One region of the Virgibacillus dokdonensis genome, then DNA from elsewhere that is predicted to be linked to it. Evidence: riboswitches for the same ligand, from Rfam matches in the RefSeq annotation. Region 1 holds a riboswitch; each other region holds the start of a gene.
What was found. Region 1 has a riboswitch for S-adenosylmethionine ahead of B2C77_RS14220 (methionine ABC transporter ATP-binding protein). Riboswitches for the same ligand answer to the same signal wherever they lie in the genome.
Positions count from the first base shown of each region.

Region 2: another riboswitch for S-adenosylmethionine. It lies ahead of B2C77_RS19790 (YezD family protein); the one in region 1 lies ahead of B2C77_RS14220 (methionine ABC transporter ATP-binding protein).
Region 3: another riboswitch for S-adenosylmethionine. It lies ahead of B2C77_RS01625 (methionine ABC transporter ATP-binding protein); the one in region 1 lies ahead of B2C77_RS14220 (methionine ABC transporter ATP-binding protein).

Region 1 covers NZ_LT745763.1:2,685,641-2,690,193, reverse strand. Annotated here, with positions in the region: gene B2C77_RS14240 (arsenate reductase family protein) at 112-465, shown strand; gene gcvH (glycine cleavage system protein GcvH) at 640-1,020, shown strand; gene B2C77_RS14230 (toprim domain-containing protein) at 1,412-1,768, shown strand; gene B2C77_RS14225 (thioredoxin family protein) at 1,791-2,105, shown strand; SAM riboswitch class I at 2,174-2,288, shown strand; gene B2C77_RS14220 (methionine ABC transporter ATP-binding protein) at 2,389-3,420, shown strand; gene B2C77_RS14215 (methionine ABC transporter permease) at 3,410-4,078, shown strand; gene B2C77_RS14210 (MetQ/NlpA family ABC transporter substrate-binding protein) at 4,160-4,553, shown strand, end outside.
Region 2 covers NZ_LT745763.1:3,925,551-3,930,103, reverse strand. Annotated here, with positions in the region: gene B2C77_RS19800 (hypothetical protein) at 1-764, opposite strand, end outside; gene B2C77_RS19795 (ABC transporter ATP-binding protein) at 757-1,551, opposite strand; SAM riboswitch class I at 1,985-2,089, shown strand; gene B2C77_RS19790 (YezD family protein) at 2,248-2,421, shown strand; gene B2C77_RS19785 (bifunctional homocysteine S-methyltransferase/methylenetetrahydrofolate reductase) at 2,586-4,433, shown strand.
Region 3 covers NZ_LT745762.1:269,433-273,985, forward strand. Annotated here, with positions in the region: gene serS (serine--tRNA ligase) at 13-1,287, shown strand; SAM riboswitch class I at 1,559-1,665, shown strand; SAM riboswitch class I at 1,801-1,904, shown strand; gene B2C77_RS01625 (methionine ABC transporter ATP-binding protein) at 2,100-3,131, shown strand; gene B2C77_RS01630 (methionine ABC transporter permease) at 3,121-3,771, shown strand; gene B2C77_RS01635 (MetQ/NlpA family ABC transporter substrate-binding protein) at 3,881-4,553, shown strand, end outside.

The DNA.
Region 1 (4,553 bases):
ACTAGATTGAGAAAAACCTAACACATACAAAAACTCATTTTATTCGAATTTCAATTGTCTAATTTGATATAATGATACATATTATAGATATTATAGATTGGAGGCTGTTTAATGCTGACTTTTTTCTGGTATCCGAACTGTGGGACATGCAAAAAAGCGAAAAAATGGTTAGATAATCATCAAGTAAATTATAAACCAATACATATAGTGCAAAACCCACCTAATAAAGAAGATATACTTGAACTGATGCAGAAGAGTGGGATGCCTGCAAGAAAATTCTTTAACACAAGTGGTAAAAAATATCGTGAATTAAATATGAAGGAAAAAATAGCAGATGCCACGGAAGAAGAAATGGCGGAGATACTAGCTTCTGACGGAATGCTAATTAAGCGACCAATTGTAACAGATGGCTCTAACGTAACTGTTGGCTTCAAAGAGGAAGAATTTGAAAAAAACTGGCTATAATAGCTTATTCCAACAGAACTGTCGAATAAAAAAATCAAGTTGATGAAGGATTGTACGATGTTAACTACAAGTGAAGGGTAAAACTTTTGAAATAATCTATTTAAAATAATACTGGATAATTGGGACTGAACCTTGTATAGTGAAATTGGAATATATCATTTGGAGGGAATAAATATGAGCGTACCAAAGGATTTATTATATTCAAAAGAACACGAATGGGTAAAAAAAGAAGATGGAACTGTGCGCATTGGAATTACTGCATTTGCACAAGATGAGTTAGGTGACATTGTGTTCGTTGAACTACCTGAAGTCGGTGACGAATTAGAAATCAATGAGCCTTTCGGTAGTGTAGAGTCTGTGAAAACGGTATCGGAATTATATGCTCCTATTAGTGGCAAAGTAGTTGAAATGAATGAAGAATTGGAAGATAGCCCTGAATTGGTGAATGAATCACCATACGAAAAGGCATGGATGGTCGTTGTTGAACCAACTAAGGAAACAGAATTGGATGACTTACTATCTGCGGAAGCTTACGAAGAAATTATCAGTGAATAAATATTAGAAAAACTAGGCTTGTAGCCAAAGTATTATGGCGAAAGCCTTTGTTTTTAAACCTTAAAAATTTTATACTTTCTTATAGTGTGAACAAAGCTGATCTGCAATGCTTTGCAATCAGCTTTGTTTATAAGAATGTTAATAATTGTCCGTCTGTTACATAAACTAGGAGTAAACTTATTGATAATATGAAAAGCATTATAGTACAGAGATGAAGTCTTGCTATATGATGTATACATTCAATAGTTAAAAGCCTTCTAGTTGTGCAGTTATCCTTTTATAAATATCTACATATTCCCAGCTAGGTTTACATTATTGAAAGACAGCTAAAGGTAAATAAAACATTTTTTATTGCAAGCTTGTTGCTTGATTTTTCAAGGAGTGCTGTGTGATGATTACAGATGGATCAGAAAAGGTTATGATTGTAGAAGGATTGACTGATAAGAAGCAAGTGAATAAAGTGATTGCCGAAGAGATCACCATTGTTTGCACAAATGGAACGCTTGGAGTAGAGCGATTTGATCACATGTTGGAGGAATATGGTTTAGATGATAAGGATGTTTATATTCTTGTCGACGAAGATCCTTCTGGCATCAAGCTTCGTAAACAACTAGCAAGAGAATTACCACATGCTGAACACGTCTATGTAAGTAGCGAGTACAGAGAAGTAGCGACGACACCTGAAAATGTACTAGCTCAAGTTTTAGTGAGTAAACGAATAGCGGTTAATCCTATATTTCTGATTTAATTTAAAGTAAAAAGGTGATAGTTTGCAACAAGTAACAAAAGAGCAACTACAGCAATCCAATTACTTTCTTTATATTTATACACCACTTTGCGGAACGTGTAATCTTGCTAAAAGTATGTTGCTTAAAATGGAACAAATGCAAAAGCAAGAGCTATTTTTAGAAATGAATGCATCACTACATCCAGAATTTATGCAAACGCATCAAATAGAAAGTGTTCCTTGTTTGCTTATAAAGAAAGATGGAGAGCTCGTTGAAAAAATGTATGCATTTCGTGATGTAGCAAATATATACCAACACTTGATCATGCATAGACCAGAATTGTTTTCATTTCGATAGTAAAATTACATTGACAGATAGCAAGCAACGTGTTATTATGATTTCTATTCCAATTAAATAATAATTAACTCTTATCTTGAGCGGTGGAGGGACTGGCCCTACGAACCCGCGGCAACCTTCAAATAAATGTTTTATTTTGAAAGGTGCTAATTCCTGCAAGGCGTATGTCTTGGTAGATGAGGGGACATTTTGACATGTATACGTCTTTCTGTTCTCTTGCAGAAAGGCGTTTTTAATTGCTGATGTGGGCATAATAGTAAAGGGACAAAAAGGAGGACTATGTGTGATATCGATAGAGGGTTTGCGTAAAGTTTTTACTGCAAACAAGACAGACACAACGGCTGTTGACGATGTAACCCTTTCGATTAAACAAGGAGATATCTTTGGTGTGATCGGTTATAGTGGTGCAGGAAAAAGTACGTTTGTGCGATTACTGAATCGTTTAGAAGAACCTACAGGTGGTAAGATTTTTATCCGTAATCAAGAAATAACAGCATTAAAAAAGAATGAATTGCGGTTAGCTAGACAAGATATTGGAATGGTATTCCAGCATTTTAATTTGTTATGGTCACGTACTGTAAAAGAAAATATAGCTTTCCCATTAGAAATAGCAGGTGTTGAAAAAGAAGAACGGAACCAACGTGTTCAATCTCTCATTGATTTGGTCGGTTTATCCGGGAAGGAAGCGACCTACCCTTCGCAATTAAGTGGTGGGCAAAAACAACGGGTTGGCATAGCGAGAGCATTAGCAAACAAGCCTTCCGTATTATTATGTGATGAAGCAACATCAGCCTTAGATCCAGAAACAACAAACTCTATTTTAGACTTGCTTGTTGACATAAATCAGCAATTAGGCTTAACGATTATATTAATTACACATGAAATGCATGTTATTCGAAAAATATGTAACCATGTAGCCGTGATGGAAAACGGAAAAGTGGTAGAACAAGGTAATGTATTGGATGTGTTCTCACACCCCAAAAAAGATGTTACGAAAAAGTTCGTTCAACAGCTAATGGGGGATGCAGAAGCCGAGAATGAGTTTGAACATTTAGTTCGCACATTTGAGAATGGTAAGTTGATTCGTCTCCATTTTGTAGGTGAAACAACGAACGATGCTTTAATTAGTAAGCTCGTAAAGACGTATGACATTGACATTAGTATTTTACAAGGGAAAATTACGCGAACACAGGCTGGTGCGTACGGTACGCTATTTATCCAGATGACTGGTGAAGAATCAGAAATCACACAAGCGATCCAACATGTAACAGAAAAAACTTCTGTAGAGTTGGAGGTGATTCGCGGTGTTAGCTGATTTATTTGCTACTATTAAAGTAGAAGATATTATAGAAGCAACGAAAGAAACATTTTATATGACGATTATTGCTTTAATAGGAACCTTTATTTTTGGTATTTTACTTGGATTACTGTTATTTCTCACTAATAAAGGGGGACTATGGCAAAATAAATGGGTTAACTTTATCACGGCCACGTTTGTAAATGTATTTCGTGCTATTCCTTTTATTATATTAATATTATTGTTATTCCCTTTTACTGATTTTCTTGTTGGTACGATAAGAGGCCCTAACGCTGCGCTCCCGGCATTAATTATTGGAGCAGCACCATTTTATGGACGGTTGGTGGAAATTGCTTTAAGAGAAGTAGATAAAGGTGTCATAGAGGCTGCTAAAGCAATGGGTGCCAAGACCCGAACAATTATTTTTAAAGTATTGTTACCAGAAGCAATGCCAGCTTTAATTTCAGGACTTACCGTTACTGCTATTGCGCTTATTGGTTATACAGCAATGGCAGGAGCAATTGGGTCAGGAGGCCTGGGAAGCTATGCATATTACTCGGGCTTTCAACGTAGAGACTTTGATATTGTTTTGCTTTGTTCCGTAATTATTGTGTTCATTGTATTTCTATTTCAATTTATTGGTGATTATATTACACGCAAACTAGATAAACGTTAAGGAAAATTATTAATTATAATAATGAAGTGTAATTTTGACAAATGTATGCAAATAAAAACGATGAAAGAGGAGCGTGCCAACATGAAAAAATATATTCTTTCCATTTTAATCCTTATTGTATTAGGTGGTTTATTAGCTGCTTGTGGTGGGGAAAAAGAAAAAGACGATAATAAAATAACCGTCGGAGCTTCAAGTGTACCACACGCAGAAATATTAGCAGAGGCTAAGCCGATTTTAGAAGAGAAAGGTATTACCCTGGAAATTAGTGAATACCAAGACTATGTGTTACCGAATGATGATCTTGCGAATGGAGAAATTGATGCTAACTATTATCAACACATCCCATTTCTTGAGCAAACAATTGATGATACAGGTTACGATTTAGATTATATTGCAGGTATTCATATTGAACCGATGGGCGTATATTCCAAAGGGATATCTAATGTGGAGGATATTCCAGAAGGAGCGGAAGTTA
Region 2 (4,553 bases), 1.2 Mb from region 1:
ATAAATTCAAAAGGTGCGCCGAACCACATAGGAGGAATAAAAACATTCCACCAATTGAAATTATATATATAATTAAAATCAACTATTTCAAAAGCTCGAGCGACAATTTGGTAACCGATAACAATACCTACGGATAATAGGATTTGCACATAGTTAATAATATCCTTTAATTTCTCCCCACTGAAAAAACGTAAAATAAAAATGTATATGAGTGCTGTGATGGTCATGATGAACAGTATTAACAAAATAATTTCTACTAAAAAAAGCATTAAATAACCGATTCCATGTACAAATAACATAACGATAGCTGGAATGATAATAAACGCGCCTGTTAACATACTCATATAAATTGCAACATGGGTGATTTTTGCTGCGCTAATGGTTCTCGAATCAATCGGTTTCGTATGGAGAACTGTTTTGTCGCGAACATCTAGAAGTACTGCGGAAAAATCAGACACCATGGATGTCATTAAAATGAACATGGAAATACCAAAGATGAGGCTGATTTGGAAGATATAATTATCTCCAAAAAATAAAAAAGGAACGAGCATGACCCCGTATAATACATAAATAAATAATGATTTTACAAACTGATTGCTATCCTTTTTTTTATTTGATACATTTGAAGCAAATACTGTCGGTATTCTGCGCTCATCCATCGTAAGCTTCGTCTCAAGAATTTTACGCATCATGTGATAATCAATACGTAGCATATGGAAAAAAGGTTGTAGCAGATCAAGGATTTTTAAAGAGAATTTACTCATGATTATCACCATCAGTTACAATTTGAACAAACTTCTCTGCGGTTTGTTTATGTTCATCAAATCCTGTTATCTGGTTGAAAATACTTTCTAAAGAGCCTTGCTTATTTTGTTCGCGCAATTCTTCAAATGTACCATCTGCTGCAATTTCTCCATCCTTAAGCAGGACGATGCGATTGCTAATCTTTTCTACAACCTCCATAATATGTGAGGAATAAAAAATGGTCTTTCCTTCTGCAACAAGCTGTTCCAAGATGTCTTTAATGATGATGACACTATTAGCATCAAGCCCATTTAGTGGTTCGTCTAAAAAGATCAGATCGGGATTATGCAATAGGCTTGAAATAAGTAATACTTTTTGCCGCATTCCTTTAGAAAAAGAAGAAATACGTGTATGTAAAACATCTTCCATGTCAAATTGTTGCATAAGGCTTTTAGCTTTAGCAGCCGCTTTATTTTTATCCATGCCGTAAAGCTCACCGATAAATGTCAAATATTCATTAGCTGTTAAATTATCATAGATCTCTGCATTTTCTGGGACATAACCAATTTTACGTTTGTAGGAGTAATCACTTGTAGCAATATCTACTCCAAAAAGTTCTACCGTCCCACTATATTCTTCTATTAACCCGAGCATGATTTTAAGTGTAGTACTCTTTCCCGCACCGTTAGGCCCAATATACCCAATGATTTGTCCAGCATATACATCGAGATTAATGTTATTTAATACGCTTTTACTTCCATAACTCATGGATAAATTTCTTAACGACAATACTTTTTCAGTATACATCAAACTCACCTGCTTCCTAGAAAATTTTTAGAACCATGTATCCTAGTCCATGAGAGACTAGGAATCAAAGAAAAATTTGCTTCCATTTGTATTTGTGAAACAGAAATTAAGTAAATTATCACAACCTTCATATGGTCATTATACGATAGTTAAATCTAATTATCATTAACGATTTAAAATCTAACAAAAAAAGTCAATTTGTGGGTGGTGTTAAGGAATCATAAAAATCTAATATATATTCAAACAAGTGTGCTCGACAGCTAATGGAATTAGGTTTAATCCTATTGAACAACTATGAATAAGTCTGAAAAGCGCTTCGAGAATGTATGTATAAAACCTATTTGTATTAATATTTGCAAAAATTTTATAAATAAATTATTGACAATAATACACTTTCGGTGTAGAGTATTAAACAAATTTAATATTAGATGATTTCTTATCCAGAGAGGTGGAGGGACTGGCCCAGCGAAACCTCGGCAACAGACTTTGTTGAAGTACTGTGCCAATTCCAGCAAGCATTATGCCTGAAAGATAAGAAGAGCGATAGACTTATAAAATAATCCACCTCTTCTTATTTATCAAAAGGAAGAGGTTTTTTGTTATGAACAGGCGCTTTTCTTCCAAGGGCACTAGGCTTTTACAAGTTCCAGTTTGGTTACTTGTACTTTGAATAACATGAGAAGGGAAGATGGGAAAATGGGTAAATTGAATGAAGTACAATGGGAGTATGTAAGAAAAAGCTTAGATGCAATTGATTTCGGTTCTGTAGTCATTACTGTACACGCTGGAAGGGTTACACAAATTGACATAACGGAGAAAAAGCGGTTTGCGAATATGAATAACAATCATTCGTTACAAAATTCCAAATAAAGCACATGCCGATTAGACAACTAAAGGCATCTTTTACCTTTTCGATTATTTAATAAGGTGAAAGATGCCTTTTACTATGTTAAAACCATTTTTCCGCATGAACTGTTAGTAAGACCTATCATGAGTATGAGCAGATGATTTGATGCAAAGGAGGAGAAACCGACATGAGCTTATTACAACAATTACAAAATCAAATTTTAATTGCCGATGGTGCTATGGGAACGATGCTTTATTCCTATGGAATCGATCAAAGTTTTGAACAATTAAACATAACCCATCCAAATCAAGTTCAACAAGTACATGAAGCGTATATTCATGCTGGAGCAACAGTCATTCAAACAAATACATATGGTGCAAATTATATTAAATTAGCACGATATGGGTTGGAGGATCAGGTGAAAAGGATCAACCAAAAGGCTGTGCAAATTGCAAAGGAAGCTCGGCAAAAAGGAGTATCCATTGTAGGGGGGATTGGCGGTATTCATGGCGTTCAAGCTTTAAACGAAACAAAAGAGGAAATTAAGCGAAGCTTCCGAGAACAATTATATTGTTTGCTTTTGGAGGGAGTAGATGGGCTCATTTTAGAAACTTATTATAATCTCGATGAATTAAAGATGGTGTTGGAAATTGCTCGGGAGGAAACGAAAATCCCTATTATTGCAAATGTATCGATGCATGTTCCGGGGATTTTGGAAAATGGAACACCGTTGGCTGAAGCATTACAACAACTGGAAGCTTTAGGTGCTGATCTCGTTGGCGTGAACTGTCGTTTTGGTCCGTCGCAAATAATCACCTCTTTACAATCGGTTCCTATACCGAAAAGGGCTTTTTTAGCTGCTTACCCAAATGCAAGCTTACCTGCTTATCGCGATGGTGTACTTTATTACGAAAATGAACCGGATTATTTTAGGGAGTGTGCCAGCCAATTAAGAGAGCAAGGAGTTCGTTTAGTAGGAGGGTGTTGCGGAACAACACCTAACCATATTAAAGCATTAGCTGAGGGCTTGAATGCTACTAATCCTATTACTGAAAAAGTGGTAGACTTTCCAAAGCAGGATAGGGTGATGTTAAAAAGGAAACGAAAAGAAAAATCGCTGGCAGAATTAGCAAAAGAACGACATACCATTATTGTTGAATTAGATGCTCCCAAACATTTAGATATGACAGAATACCACCAGGGAATACAAGCATTGAAAGAAGCTGGAATCGATGCAGTAACACTTGCCGATAATTCGCTTGCAACACCGCGAATATGTAATACAGCTATTGCAACGATTATTAAAGAGCAAGGAATCAAACCGTTAGTCCATATAGCTTGCCGAGACCGTAATTTAATTGGCTTACAGTCGCATTTAATGGGATTGCACATTTTAGGAATTCATGAAATTTTAGCAATAACTGGCGACCCAACTAAAATTGGCAGTTTTCCAGGAGCAACATCCGTGTTTGATGTGAATTCATTTAAATTAATTGAACGAATTAAAAAAGGAAATCAAGGCATGTCATTTTCTGGGCATTCTCTAAGAGAACATACTGCATTTACCGTAGGAGCAGCTTTTAGTCCAAATGTGAATAATGTAGAAAAGGCGATTGCTCGATTGGAGAGAAAGATCGCAAGTGGTGCTGATTACATCATGACACAACCCATGTATAGCAAAGATAAAATAATTGCTTTGAAACAAGCGACCTCACATATAGATACTCCGATTTTTATTGGAATTATGCCATTAACGTCTACAAAGAATGCTGAATTTTTACACCATGAAGTACCGGGGATAAAGCTTACAGATGAAGCTCGATCTCGTATGAAAGCAGCAGAAGGAAATCGAGCACAATCAACAAAAGAAAGTATAGCTATTTCGAAAGAGCTACTTGATACAGCTTTAGAACATTTTTACGGGATATATCTTATCACTCCGTTTATGCGCTATGATATGATCGTCGAATTAGTTAACTATATTCATCAAAAAACAAATTCTATGCGAGTGAAAGCAAGCTTATCCTCACATTAATTTAGGATTTAAGGGTAAGTACAAATCAAATTCTAAAGAATAGTCGTTTAGAATAAATGCATTAACCTATCCTAGAACCTGAGAACCCAAGAGAGAATGTGAATAATCATGATTTTCGAT
Region 3 (4,553 bases), on a different contig from region 1:
GGAGGAACTCAAATGTTAGATTTGAAATTTTTACGTCACCATTTCCAAGAAGTAAAACAAAAATTAGCGCATCGTGGTGAGGACTTATCAGAACTGGATCATTTTGGCGAGTTAGATGAAAAGCGTCGTCAACTAATTTCCGAGACAGAGCAGTTAAAAGCGAAGCGAAATGAAGTATCGAAACAAATCTCTGTACTAAAGCGAGAAAAGCAAGATGCTGAGCCTGCGATTAAAGAAATGAGAGAAGTAGGCGACCAAATTGCTGAGTTGGATAGCGAATTAAAGCAAATTAATGAACATTTAGAGCAAATCATGTTGTCTATTCCTAATATTCCTCATGAAAGTGTACCAATTGGTGAAGATGAAGATGATAATGTCGAGGTGCGGTGTTGGGGAGAGAAGACGCCATTTTCCTATGAACCAAAGCCTCACTGGGATGTAGCAACAGACTTAGACATCGTTGACTTTGAACGAGCTGGCAAAGTGACTGGGAGCAGGTTTGTCTTTTATAAAGGACTTGGTGCAAGATTAGAGCGTGCATTATGGAACCTGATGTTAGATTTCCATGTGGATGAACATGGCTATGAAGAAATGTTGCCACCACAAATTGTGAATCGAACTAGTATGACTGGGACAGGGCAATTACCAAAATTTGCAGAAGACGCCTTTAAACTAGAAGAATGGGATTATTATTTAGCTCCGACTGCAGAAGTGCCAGTAACAAATTATTATCGTGATGATATTTTAAAGATAGATGATTTACCGAAAAAATTTGCTGCATTTAGTAGCTGCTTTCGTTCTGAAGCAGGATCTGCTGGAAGAGACACAAGAGGTCTGATTCGTCAGCATCAATTTAATAAAGTCGAGCTTGTCCATTTTGTTAAACCTGAAGATTCCTATGAAACATTGGAAGTGTTAACAAATCATGCAGAGAAAATATTACAGTTATTAGAGCTTCCTTATCGTGTGATGAGTATGTGTACAGGAGATTTAGGCTTTACAGCAGCTAAGAAGTACGATATCGAAGTATGGATCCCTAGTCAGCATACGTATCGGGAAATTTCTTCTTGCTCTAATTTTGAAGACTTCCAGGCAAGACGTGCCAATATCCGTTTTCGTAGAGAAGCAAAAGCAAAACCAGAATTTGTGCATACATTAAACGGCTCTGGATTGGCTATTGGTCGAACTGTTGCAGCTATTTTGGAAAATTACCAGCAAGAGGATGGAACGGTTGTTATTCCAAAAGCATTGCGTCCATATATGGGAGGAAAAAAGGTCATTCAATAAGCCAATTCAAACATTTACTGTGAGTCAAATGGTAAATAGAAGAGCAAAGTCGCATTTTGGGCTTATTGACGAAGGCTGGAACAACGGTTCATGCATCTTTTTTTTAAAAGGAACATAGTCTGAAAGATAACAGGAAACATCCGCGGATAAAATTTTTATCGCAATAAAGGCTTGGCGATAGCCCATTTTTTCTAAAAATCTGTTTGACAAGTAAAGGAAACCGTAGTATGATATAACACAATATCTTGATCAAAAATAAATATAATATTTCTTCTTATTCAGAGAGGTGGAGGGAATTGGCCCTTAGAAGCCTCGGCAGCGGACTCGTAAGTAGTACTGTGCTAAATCCAACAAGCAAGCATGCTTGAAAAATAAGAAGCGGAAACCAATAGATTGGAAATCCCTTCTTATTTGTATAAGGAGGGATTTCTTTTTACGCAATAGGAAAGGGTGGAATTTTCAGAGTTTATAACTTAAGCAAAACGGTGGTGTTACCGCCAAAAAATAACATACTTCTTATCTAGAGAGGTGGAGGGACTGGCCCATAGAAGCCTCGGCAGCGGACTCATATGAGTACTGTGCCAAATCCAGCAAACAAGTAGTTTGAAAGATAAGAAGAGGATATGTATAAAAAATACCTCTTCTTATGGAAGGGGTATTTTTTATACTATAGGAAAGCATAAAAGTTTAAAGGTTTATAGTATAAGAACATCTTTGTTATTTTTGGAAAAGCTAGATCCATGGAATTGTTTCACATGGAACAATTGCCATACAAAGCGATTTTAAGTGAAAAAGAATGGGGGATTGGTTCAATGATTATATTTGATCAGGTAACGAAAGTGTATGAAGGAAAAGGTGAATCTGTTAAAGCATTGCACAACGTGGATTTACAGGTAAAAAAAGGAGAAATATATGGTGTGATTGGATTTAGTGGTGCAGGAAAAAGCTCGCTCATACGCTGTGTGAATGCTTTAGAACGTCCGTCATCTGGAAGAGTAATCATAGATGGAAAGGATCTCTTACAATTAACTGCAAAAGAAGTACGTGAAGCAAAACGGAATATCGGTATGATTTTTCAACATTTTAATCTTTTACATTCAAAAACAGTGTTTACGAATGTAGCGATGCCTCTACTAGTGGCAAAACGTCCTAAAGAGGAAGTGAGAAAAAGAGTATTAGAGTTACTCGCTTTTGTTGGTTTAGAAGATAAAGCAAACAGTTACCCCGATCAGCTATCTGGAGGGCAAAAACAACGCGTAGGGATAGCTCGTGCTTTAGTTACGAATCCGAAAGTGCTTTTATGTGATGAGGCAACATCTGCACTTGACCCAGAAACAACAAAATCTATTTTGCAACTGTTAAAACAGGTAAATCAGGCATATGGAGTGACGATTTTAATGATTACGCATGAGATGGGTGCCATCAAAGCGATTTGTGATCGGGTTGGTGTTTTAGATCAAGGAAAAATAGTGGAGTCGGGCAGTGTATTTCAAGTATTTTCAAAACCAAAAACAGCGATTGCTGCTAAGTTTGTACGTTCTGTGATGAATGACCATATACCGGAGTCGATTTATGCGTTACTTCGTGAACAGCGAGAAGACCGGCATATATATCGCATTGTGTTTGTCGGTAATAGTGCAGGCGAGCCTTTATTATCACAAGTTGCTAAAACGTATACCGTAGATGTCAATATACTGTATGGCAGCATTACAGAAATACAAGGGATTCCTTTTGGCAATTTAATCGTTCAATTTTCAGGTACAGAGAAGGAGATGAAACGAGCTTTGCTACATATTCATCAACAAAAGGTTACTGTAAAGGAAGTGTTAGCAGATGTTAGTTGATCAAGAACAACTCTTACAAGCTTTATGGGAAACGGTCGTCATGGTCGGCGTATCATTAATTTTCTCTTTTCTTATCGGACTTGTATTAGGTGTTTTATTAGTCGTATCGAGAAAGGGGCATCTTTGGGAAAATAAAATTATTTTCACTATATTAAACACAGGAATAAATATATTTCGTTCTATTCCATTTATTATTTTGATGGTAGCCGTTATTCCATTCACAAGGCTGATTGTTGGAACTTCGATTGGAACAGCTGCTGCAATTGTACCAATGATATTATTTGCTGGCCCTTATATTGCTAGATTAATAGAAAACTCGTTACTGGAAGTTGACCCAGGGGTTATAGAAGCAGCACAAGCAATGGGGGCAACGCCATGGCAGATTATGACTCGTTTTCTTTTACCAGAAGCACGAAGTTCGTTATTACTAGGCATAACGATTGCAACAATTGGTTTAGTAGGAGCTTCTGCAATGGCTGGAGCAGTTGGTGGAGGAGGCCTGGGTGATTTAGCTATTACATATGGCTACCAACGTTTTGACACGGTCGTGATGTTCCTTACTGTAGGGATCCTTATCATCATGGTACAAGGATTACAGTCCCTCGGAAACTACCTAGCCAGACGAGTGCGACGAAGATAATAAGGTTTACTGGGAACGTGGTAGGATATGCTTAGAGGAATACGTAGTAAGAATGAAAACAGGTGGATGAGTAAAAAACGCCTGAAAATATATACGAGGAGAGTTTTTTATGAAAAGATTAGCAGCTTTATTTTTCCTATTGATTCCATTAATTATTATTAGCGCTTGTTCTAGCAGTGAAGCTAGTTCCACGGTGAAAGTTGGTATTAGCGGTTCTGATACGACGATTTGGGATTATGTAGCGGAAAAAGCTAAGGATGAAGGGATAAACGTAGAAATTGTTCGTTTCTCCGATTATGTGCAACCTAATTTGGCTTTAGCAGAAGGAGAGATTGATGCAAATGCATTCCAAACGGTTTCTTATTTTGATGCGTTTATAAAAGAACATGATTTAGATTTAACACCAATTGCCACGACGGTCATTGCTCCAATGGGGTTATATTCGGAAAAACATGGTACCACAGAGGACATACCTAAAGGAGGGACGATTGCTTTAGCAAAAGAAGCTACCAATATGGGAAGAGGTTTATTATTATTACAGGACGCAGGTTTGATTAAATTAGCGGAAGACTTCGATGGCAATGGTGCTTTAGATAAAATCATTGACAACCCAAGAAATCTGCAATTTGAATTACTTGTTGCTGGGCAAACGCCAAGAGTCCTTCCTGATGTGGATGCTTCAATTATAAACAATGGAATAGCCGTAGACGCAGGATTAAGTCCATTAAAAGATGCTATATATCATGAGGATGAAACAGCTACAGCCTATATTAACATTATTG